DNA from 2 places in the Acidovorax sp. FW305-C-20-28 genome. Region 2 is predicted to be linked to the other one. Evidence: riboswitches for the same ligand, from Rfam matches in the RefSeq annotation. Region 2 holds a riboswitch; the other holds the start of a gene.

Region 1 (3,918 bases), on a different contig from region 2:
TCACGGGGGCGGGCAGGTCCATAGCCGTGCTGCGTGCAATGGAGCGTGGCACGATGCTCTCGATGAGGGCGCGGCGCGAGGCCTCGCCGATCACCGACAGCATGTGCGCTTCGTCGGCCGCGTCGATGCCGATGTGGCGGGGCAGGAATTCGGTGGCGTTTTCGAGCGCGCCGAGCGGCAGGGCGGATTGCATCAACATGGGGCAGGTCTCAGGCTTCTTGAGGAGAGGGCAGGGCGTTCAGCGAATTGGGATTCGGCCGGATAACTAGGCGGGGAGCCGCAGACAGTGCTGTAGCACGGCAAGGCGACCCAACGACGTTAGCCGGGCGAAGGTCAATTCGCCTCAGGCGTTTTTCGCGAATTCGGTGTAGTCAGTCTCGTTCAGCAAGCCGTCGAGCTGGGCGGCATCGCTGAGCTTGACCTTGAAGAACCAGCCGGCGTCCAGGGGATCGGAGTTGGCCAGCGAAGGGTCGGCGCGCAGGGCTTCGTTGACCTCAACGATCTCGCCCGAGACGGGCATGTAAACATCGGCCGCGGCCTTGACGGACTCGACCACGCCGGCCACTTCGCCCTGGGCGAAGCTCTTGCCCACTTCGGGCAGGTCCACGAACACCACATCGCCCAGGGCATCCTGGGCGTGCACGGTGATGCCCACCACGGCTGCGTCGGTGTCAGCGGCGTTGATCCATTCGTGGTCTTTGGAGAATTTGACGGTCATGGGGAAAGCTCCTGGGCTTTGAAAAATGAAGGAATCAGCAATGTAGCGGGCCGGGCCCGCCGCGGCGTGAAATCAGCCGCGGAAATAGTTGGCGGGAGTGAAGGGCATGGCGCGCACCTCCATGGGCACGGCCTTGCCGCGCACGATGGCGTTCACCCGGGTGCCGATGGCAGCAAATGCCGGCGTCACGTAGCCCATGGCCACGGGCTCGTTCACCGTGGGGCCCAAGAGGCCACTGGTGACTTCACCGATCTTCTGGCCGTCGGCGCTCTGCAATTCGGTGTGCTCGCGCACGGGCACGCGCTCCAGCGCCACCAGGCCTACGCGCTTGCGCGGCAGGCTGGCGGGGTTGTCGATCTGCGCCAGCACCTTGTCGGCGCCGGGGAAGCCGCCCGCGCGCGCGCCACCCGTGCGGCGCACCTTCTGGATGGCCCAGTTCAGCGCCGCCTCGGGTGGGGTGGTGGTGGTGTCGATGTCGTTGCCGTACAGGCACAGGCCGGCCTCCAGACGCAGCGAGTTGCGTGCGCCCAGGCCGATGGGCTTCACCTCGGGCTGGGCCAGCAGCGCACGCGCCAGGGTCTCGGCCTGGGCGGCGGGCACCGAGATCTCGAAACCGTCTTCGCCCGTGTAGCCGCTGCGCGTCACGAAGCAGTCGCAGCCGGCGATGGTGTAGCTGCCGCCGGTCATGAACACCAGCTTCTCGATGCCCGGGGCCAGGCGGGCCAGCGCGGTCACGGCCTGGGGGCCTTGCAGTGCCTGCAGGGCATGGTCGGGCATGGGGCGCACCTCGCAGCGCTGGCCGATGCGCGCTTTGATGTGCGCGATGTCGCCGACCTTGCAGGCACCGTTGACGATCACAAACAGCGTGCCGTTGCCCTGGTTGAAGAACATCAGGTCGTCGATGATGGTGCCCTCGTCGGTCAGCAGCAGGCCATAGCGCTGCTTGCCCACGGGCAGGTCGATCACGTCCACGGGCACCAGGGTCTCGAAGGCGGCGGCAGCATCGGGGCCGACGAGCTGGAGCTGGCCCATGTGCGACACGTCGAACAGGCCGGCGGCGGTGCGGGTGTGCGCATGCTCGGCCATCAGGCCGGCGGGGTACTGCACGGGCATGGAGTAACCGGCGAACGGCACCATGCGTGCACCCAGCTCCAGGTGCAGGGCGTTCAGCGGCGTGGTGAGCAGGGGGGCTGCAGTGGTGGCAGGGGCAGACATGGGGCGGACTCCGGGCAAATGGGGGCCGCAACCCACCCATGGGTTGCGGGATTTGCCCTGCTGTCCGCTTTACCTGAGAGATTCACCGCACCACCCTGGCTGGCGGCTGCGGCTTGCTCCTTCGGTGGATGGCCTGCATGCTGCATGCATGCGGCCACCTCTCTCCAGCAAGGGAACGCCTGCATCCCTGCAGGCGGTTGCCAGTCCTTTTGCCTGAGCGTTCGGGGTGTCCCTGCGCCTTCGGCGGCCCCCGCGAAGGGGGCTCTCTCCTGACGGGCGCAAGTATATCCGCTGGCGGGCGCCGTCTGCGCCAAGCGCCCCTACTTGATGAAGCCCCACACCTTGGGCAGCCAGGTCGACAGCTGCGGGATGAAGGTCAGCACCACCAGCACCACGCCATGCGCCCAGAGGAAGGGCATGAGCTCGCGTACCAGCTGGGTCATGGGCACGCGCGAGACATTGCAGGTGACGAACAGCAGCCCGCCCACGGGTGGGGTGATCATGCCCAGGGTGAGGTTGTAGATCACGATCATGGCGAAGTGGATGGGATCGATCCCCAGCTTCACGGCCACGGGGGCCAGGATGGGGGCGAGCACCATCACGCCCGGCAGCGGCTCGATGAAGATGCCGAACAGCAGCAGGAAGATGTTCACGATGATGAGGAACATCCAGGGCGAGAGATTCATGCCCACCAGCCAGTCGGCCATCTGCTGCGGAATGCCTTCGATGGTCAGGATCCACGCGAATGCAGCCGACAGCCCGATGATGATGAGCACCGAGGCCGACAGCAGGGCCGAGCGCGCCAGGATGTCGGGCAGTGCCTTCCATTGCAGCGTGCGGTAGACGAACTTGCCGCACACCAGCGCATAGAACACCGCCACCACCGACGCTTCGGTGGGCGTGAACCAGCCCGCGCGCATGCCGCCCAGGATCACCACGGGCAGCAAGATGGCGGGCAACGCCTTCCAGGTGGTCTGCAGGATCTCGGCCAGGGGCGGCATCTTCCCGTCGCCCTTGTAGTTGCGCTTCTTGGAGATGTAGAAGTTCACGATGCACATGGCCACCGCGATCAGGATGCCCGGCAGCACGCCAGCCACGAACAGCGCGCCGACCGAGACCGTCTCGTCCTGCAGCGCGTAGATGATCATGATGATGGACGGCGGGATGATGGGCCCGACGATGGCGGTGGACGCCGTGAGCGCCGCCGCGTAGGAGCGGTCGTAGCCGGCCTTGTCCATCATGCGGATCAGCATCGAGCCCGGACCGGCCGCATCGGCCAGGGCCGAGCCCGAGATGCCCGAGAAGAAGGTCAGCGACACCACGTTGGTGTAGCCCAGCCCGCCGCGCTTGTGGCCCACGAACTGGCCGGCAAAGCGCAGCAGCACCTCGGTGAGCGAGCCGCCGCTCATGAGCTCGGCCGCCAGGATGAAGAAGGGCACGGCCATCAGCGGAAAGCTGTCGATGCCGGTGAAGGTCTCCTTGAGCAGCACCATCAGCGGGTAGCTCTCGGCCAGGATCAGTGTGGCCGCGGTGGACAGGCCCAGCGCAAACGCCACGGGCACACCCATGGCCAGGAACAGGCAGGCCGAAACGATGAGGATGATGGACGCGCTCATAGGGAGGCACTCGCATTCGCATCGAAGTGCGCGTCGGCTGCGAACGTGCGGTCGAGCACGTAGCCGCGCACGATGAACAAAAAGTGCACGATCAGCAGCACGCCGCCGATCAGCATGGCGCTGTAGATGTAGGCGAACGGGATCTGCGTCACGGCTGTCATCTGGAACATGGTGCGCTGCATGTACAGCCAGCCATACCAGACCATGAAGCCGAAGAAGGCAAAGAGCAGCGCCGCGACCACGGCACGCAAGGCGATGGCGCCCGTGCGCGGCAGGGCGTCCTGCAGGTTTTCCACGGCAATATGGCCGCCGTAGCGCAGCACCGGGCCGGCGCCCAGGAAGGTGAGCCAGATCATCATGTGGCGCGAG
Region 2 (3,918 bases):
ACGCAGCCAGCCCCCAGCCGCGCTGCGCCCCATGGGCTGGTGCCTGTTGGCCCTGGTAGCGGCAGGCCTGGTGTTGATGCCGGTGTCGGGCTTCTGGTTGGTATTGCCACCCGCCCTGGCCTTGCTGGTCCGCTGATGTGACATAAATCACGCTTCGGGTGCGCAAGCTGGCTTGCAGCAACACCCGCTTACAACTCTTCGCACGCCCACTACACCGGCTTGACGCAAAAAGTCCACGATCAAGGCTCCGGTTCCGCAAGGAATCATTTCCAAGGAGACCTTCATGGCCCGCATTGCCCTCGCCGCCGCTTCCCTGGCCTTGCTGTCGCTGAGCGCCGTTGCCCCGGCGCTGGCATCCCCCAGCGCCACCATCGTCATCGAGACTGGCACGCCTTCGTCGTACTACACCCCGGTGCAACGCCCGGCACTTGCCCCACTGCAGGTTGTGCCGGTGCAATACCACCACGCACCACCGCCGCCCCGCTACGAGGCCGTTCCACCCCACCGCCGCGGCATGGCCTGGGTGCCCGGCCACTGGGAATGGCGCGGCGGCCGCCATGTGTGGATCGGCGGCCACTGGGTGCAAGCCCGTCCCGGCTACCACTACCGCGAGCCGCGCTGGGAAGAGCGCGGCGGCCGCCACTACATGCGCCCCGGCGGCTGGGACCGTGATGGCGACGGTGTGCCCAACCGCTATGACCGCCGCCCCGACAACCCTTACCGCAACTGACCGTGGTCCGGTGGCCGCCCACCGGCGGCCCCGCATGCCTACAGGCGGCAAGGCCTGGCGCCTACAGACCCGGCGCCCCGGCCACACCACCATACAGAGGCGAAACCACAACATTGAAAAAAGGAGTCACCCATGACCTACAAAACCATTTCCGCCGCCGCCCTGATTGCCAGCACGCTGGCACTGGGCACGTTCGCGCCCGTGGCCGTCGCACAGACGGTGGTGATCCAGTCCGGCCAGGTGATCCCCGCCCCACCCCCACCCCGCCGTGAAGCGATGCCGGCCCCCCGCCGCGGCATGGTCTGGGAGGAAGGCCACTGGGACTGGCGTGGCGGCCGCCACGTATGGGTTGCCGGCCACTGGGTGAAGGCCCGCCCCGGCTACGCTTACCGCCAGCCCACCTGGCAGGAGCGCGATGGCCGCTGGGAAATGCGCCGCGGCGGCTGGGACCGCGATGGTGACGGCGTGGCCAACCGCCATGACCGCGACCGCGATGGCGACGGTGTGCCCAACCGCTACGACAACAACCCCAACAACCCGCGCCGCAACTGACGCATGACCGGGCCACGGCCCGGCCTGGCTTGCATCAGCAACAAACGCCGCACATTAGCTGCGGCGTTTGTCTTTGCTGCACCTAGAATGGACACCGCAGGAGAGCAAGCGGCACTGCCCGCTTCACCGAAGGCGCAAACTCCCATGCACGCTCAGGTCCCGTACTGCACCATTGATCAAAGCCGTCTGGAGAGCCGCTGCACCATGCAGCGCACCGAAGGAGCAAGCCGCCGCCCATGAGGGGTGCGCGGTGAATCTCTCAGGTACCAAGGACAGGGGGAGCGGCAGCCGGCAGACCTGTGCCCGCTGCGCGCATGCACCCGCATCGCTTGGCCGACACACGTGCGTCCGGCACAGCCCTTTAAAGGCTTTCAAAATGCGTGTGATCGTTCTTGGCGCCGGCCTGCTCGGCGTGACTTCGGCCTATTTCCTGCAACAGCTCGGCCACGAGGTGACCGTCATCGACCGCCAGGGGGCTCCTGGTGCAGAAACCAGCTTTGCCAACGGCGGCCAGATCTCGGTGAGCCATGCCGAACCCTGGGCCAACCCCAGCGCCCCGCTCAAGGTGCTGCAGTGGCTGGGCAAGGAAGACGCGCCCCTGCTGTTCCGCCTGCGCGCCGACATGCGCCAGTGGCTGTGGGGCCTGTCCTTCCTGCGCAACTGCACACCGGCACGCACGCGCCACAACATCGAGCAGATCGTGCGCCTGGGCACCTACAGCCGCGACACGCTGCAGCAGTTGCGCGCGGCCACCGGCATCGCCTACGACCAGCGCACGCAGGGCATCCTGCACTTCTACACCAGCCAGAAGGAGTTCGATGGTGCCCTGGCGCCCGCCGAGCAGATGCGGGCCCTGGGCTGCGAACGCCAGGTGGTCAGCGCCGACGAGGCCGTGCGCATCGAACCGGCGCTGGCCCATATCCGCCCGCAATTGGCCGGTGCCACCTTCACGGCCGAAGACGAGTCGGGCGACGCCAACACCTTCACCCGCGAACTGGCGCGCCTGTGCGAGGCCGCGGGCGTGCAGTTCCGCATGGGCCACCACATCACCGCCCTGCGCGAAGCGGGCGGGCGCATCGACCATGTGGAGGTGACCAATGCCGACGGCCGCTTCGAGCGCGTGCACGGTGATGCCTTCGTGCTCGCCATGGGCTCGTTCAGCCCGCTGCTGGCACAGCCGCTGGGCATCCACCTGCCGATCTATCCGGCCAAGGGCTACTCGGTGACCATGCCGGTCAAGGATGCGGCCATGGCCCACCAGGTGAGCCTCACGGACGACGAATACAAGCTCGTGTTCTCGCGCTACACCAGCGAGCGCGGCGACCGCCTGCGCATCGCCGGCACGGCCGAGCTCAACGGCTACCAGCGCGATCTCAACCAGGTGCGCTGCGATGCCATCGTGCGCCGCGTGGAGCAGCTCTTCCCGGGCGCGGGCGACGCGAGCCAAGCGCAGTTCTGGACCGGCCTGCGCCCCGCCACGCCGAGCAACGTGCCGCTGATCGGCAAGACCAAGCTGACCAACCTGTTCCTCAACACCGGCCACGGCACTTTGGGCTGGACACATGCCTGCGGCTCGGGCAAGTCGGTGGCACGCATCGTGAGCGGCCTGGCGCCCGAGCTGGACTTCGCGTTCACCGGCATGCCGCAGCGCAGCGCGCCCGGCCTGCTGCCTGTCGCATCGAAGGCCTGAGTACGCGCCGACTCAGGGCGCGGCGCCCGAGGCCTGCGCGACAAAGCTCGCCAAGGCCCGCATGTCCTTGTCGCTGAGCTTGTCGGCATAGGACGGCATCACGCCGATGCCCGCCTTCAGCGCGCGCAGCACACGCTCGGCGTTGGGCTTGAGTTCGTCGAGCACGGGCCCGACCTGGCCTTCGGCACCCGCCGCCTGCAGCGTATGGCACACGCTGCAGGCAGGCTGGATCTTGCCGAACAGTTCCTTGCCGCGTGCCAGCTCGCCGGCATCCGCGGCCCAGGCGCCGCCGCTTGCCAGCGCCAGCAGCACGGCGGTCAGCGCGGTGCGCAAGACCTGCGCCCCCTCACGCGACCACCACGGTCACGCCGTGGTCGCGCCAGCTGGTGTTGTTGTAGCCCCCCAGGTTTTCCTCGCGCTGCTCGGGCTGCACATTGCCGGCCGTATCGGTGGCACGGCTGAGCAGCGCGTGCGAGCCTGCGGCCAGGCGCACGGGCAGCACGAACTGGCGCCAGGCAAAGCGACCCAGGTCGGGGCCGATGAGCTGGGCCGCCTGCCAGGTCTTGCCGCCATCGACCGACACCTCCACGCCCTTGATGCCGCGCGTGCCGCCAAACGCCACGCCGTGCACCTGCACCAGGCCGGCCTTGAGCGTGCCCTGCTCGGGCAGGGGACCGTTGATCCAGGACTTGGTCGTCATCTCCCACACCGAGGGTTGGTCAGGGCCGGCCTTGGTGCCCGGCGGCGACATGCGGTAGCCGTGCGACATGATGCGCGCCTGCGACTGCTCGGCCCCGAAGACCACGCGCTTGACGTACTTGATGTTGTTCACGCCCTGGTAGCCCGGCACGATCAGGCGCAGCGGCCCACCGTGGGCCAGCGGCATGGGCTCGCCATTCATCTCCCAGGCCAGGATGGCATCGTCCAGCGCCTTGATGGGCACCGA

Evidence for each region. Region 2 has a riboswitch for glycine ahead of AC3WOH_RS07245 (D-amino acid dehydrogenase). Riboswitches for the same ligand answer to the same signal wherever they lie in the genome.
Region 1: it holds a riboswitch for glycine, as region 2 does, so the genes downstream of both, gcvT (glycine cleavage system aminomethyltransferase GcvT) here and AC3WOH_RS07245 (D-amino acid dehydrogenase) in region 2, are expected to answer to the same signal.

Annotation. Positions count from the first base shown of each region.
Region 1 covers NZ_JBYSYM010000034.1:64,660-68,577, reverse strand. The annotation lists gene gcvP (aminomethyl-transferring glycine dehydrogenase) at 1-199, opposite strand, end outside; gene gcvH (glycine cleavage system protein GcvH) at 344-718, opposite strand; gene gcvT (glycine cleavage system aminomethyltransferase GcvT) at 791-1,933, opposite strand; glycine riboswitch at 1,984-2,111, opposite strand; glycine riboswitch at 2,125-2,215, opposite strand; gene AC3WOH_RS28815 (TRAP transporter large permease) at 2,254-3,549, opposite strand; gene AC3WOH_RS28810 (TRAP transporter small permease) at 3,546-3,918, opposite strand, start outside.
Region 2 covers NZ_JBYSYM010000004.1:164,301-168,218, reverse strand. The annotation lists gene AC3WOH_RS07260 (DUF6463 family protein) at 1-136, shown strand, start outside; gene AC3WOH_RS07255 (YXWGXW repeat-containing protein) at 284-730, shown strand; gene AC3WOH_RS07250 (YXWGXW repeat-containing protein) at 863-1,282, shown strand; glycine riboswitch at 1,459-1,568, shown strand; gene AC3WOH_RS07245 (D-amino acid dehydrogenase) at 1,659-2,972, shown strand; gene sorU (SorU family sulfite dehydrogenase c-type cytochrome subunit) at 2,985-3,305, opposite strand; gene sorT (SorT family sulfite dehydrogenase catalytic subunit) at 3,319-3,918, opposite strand, start outside.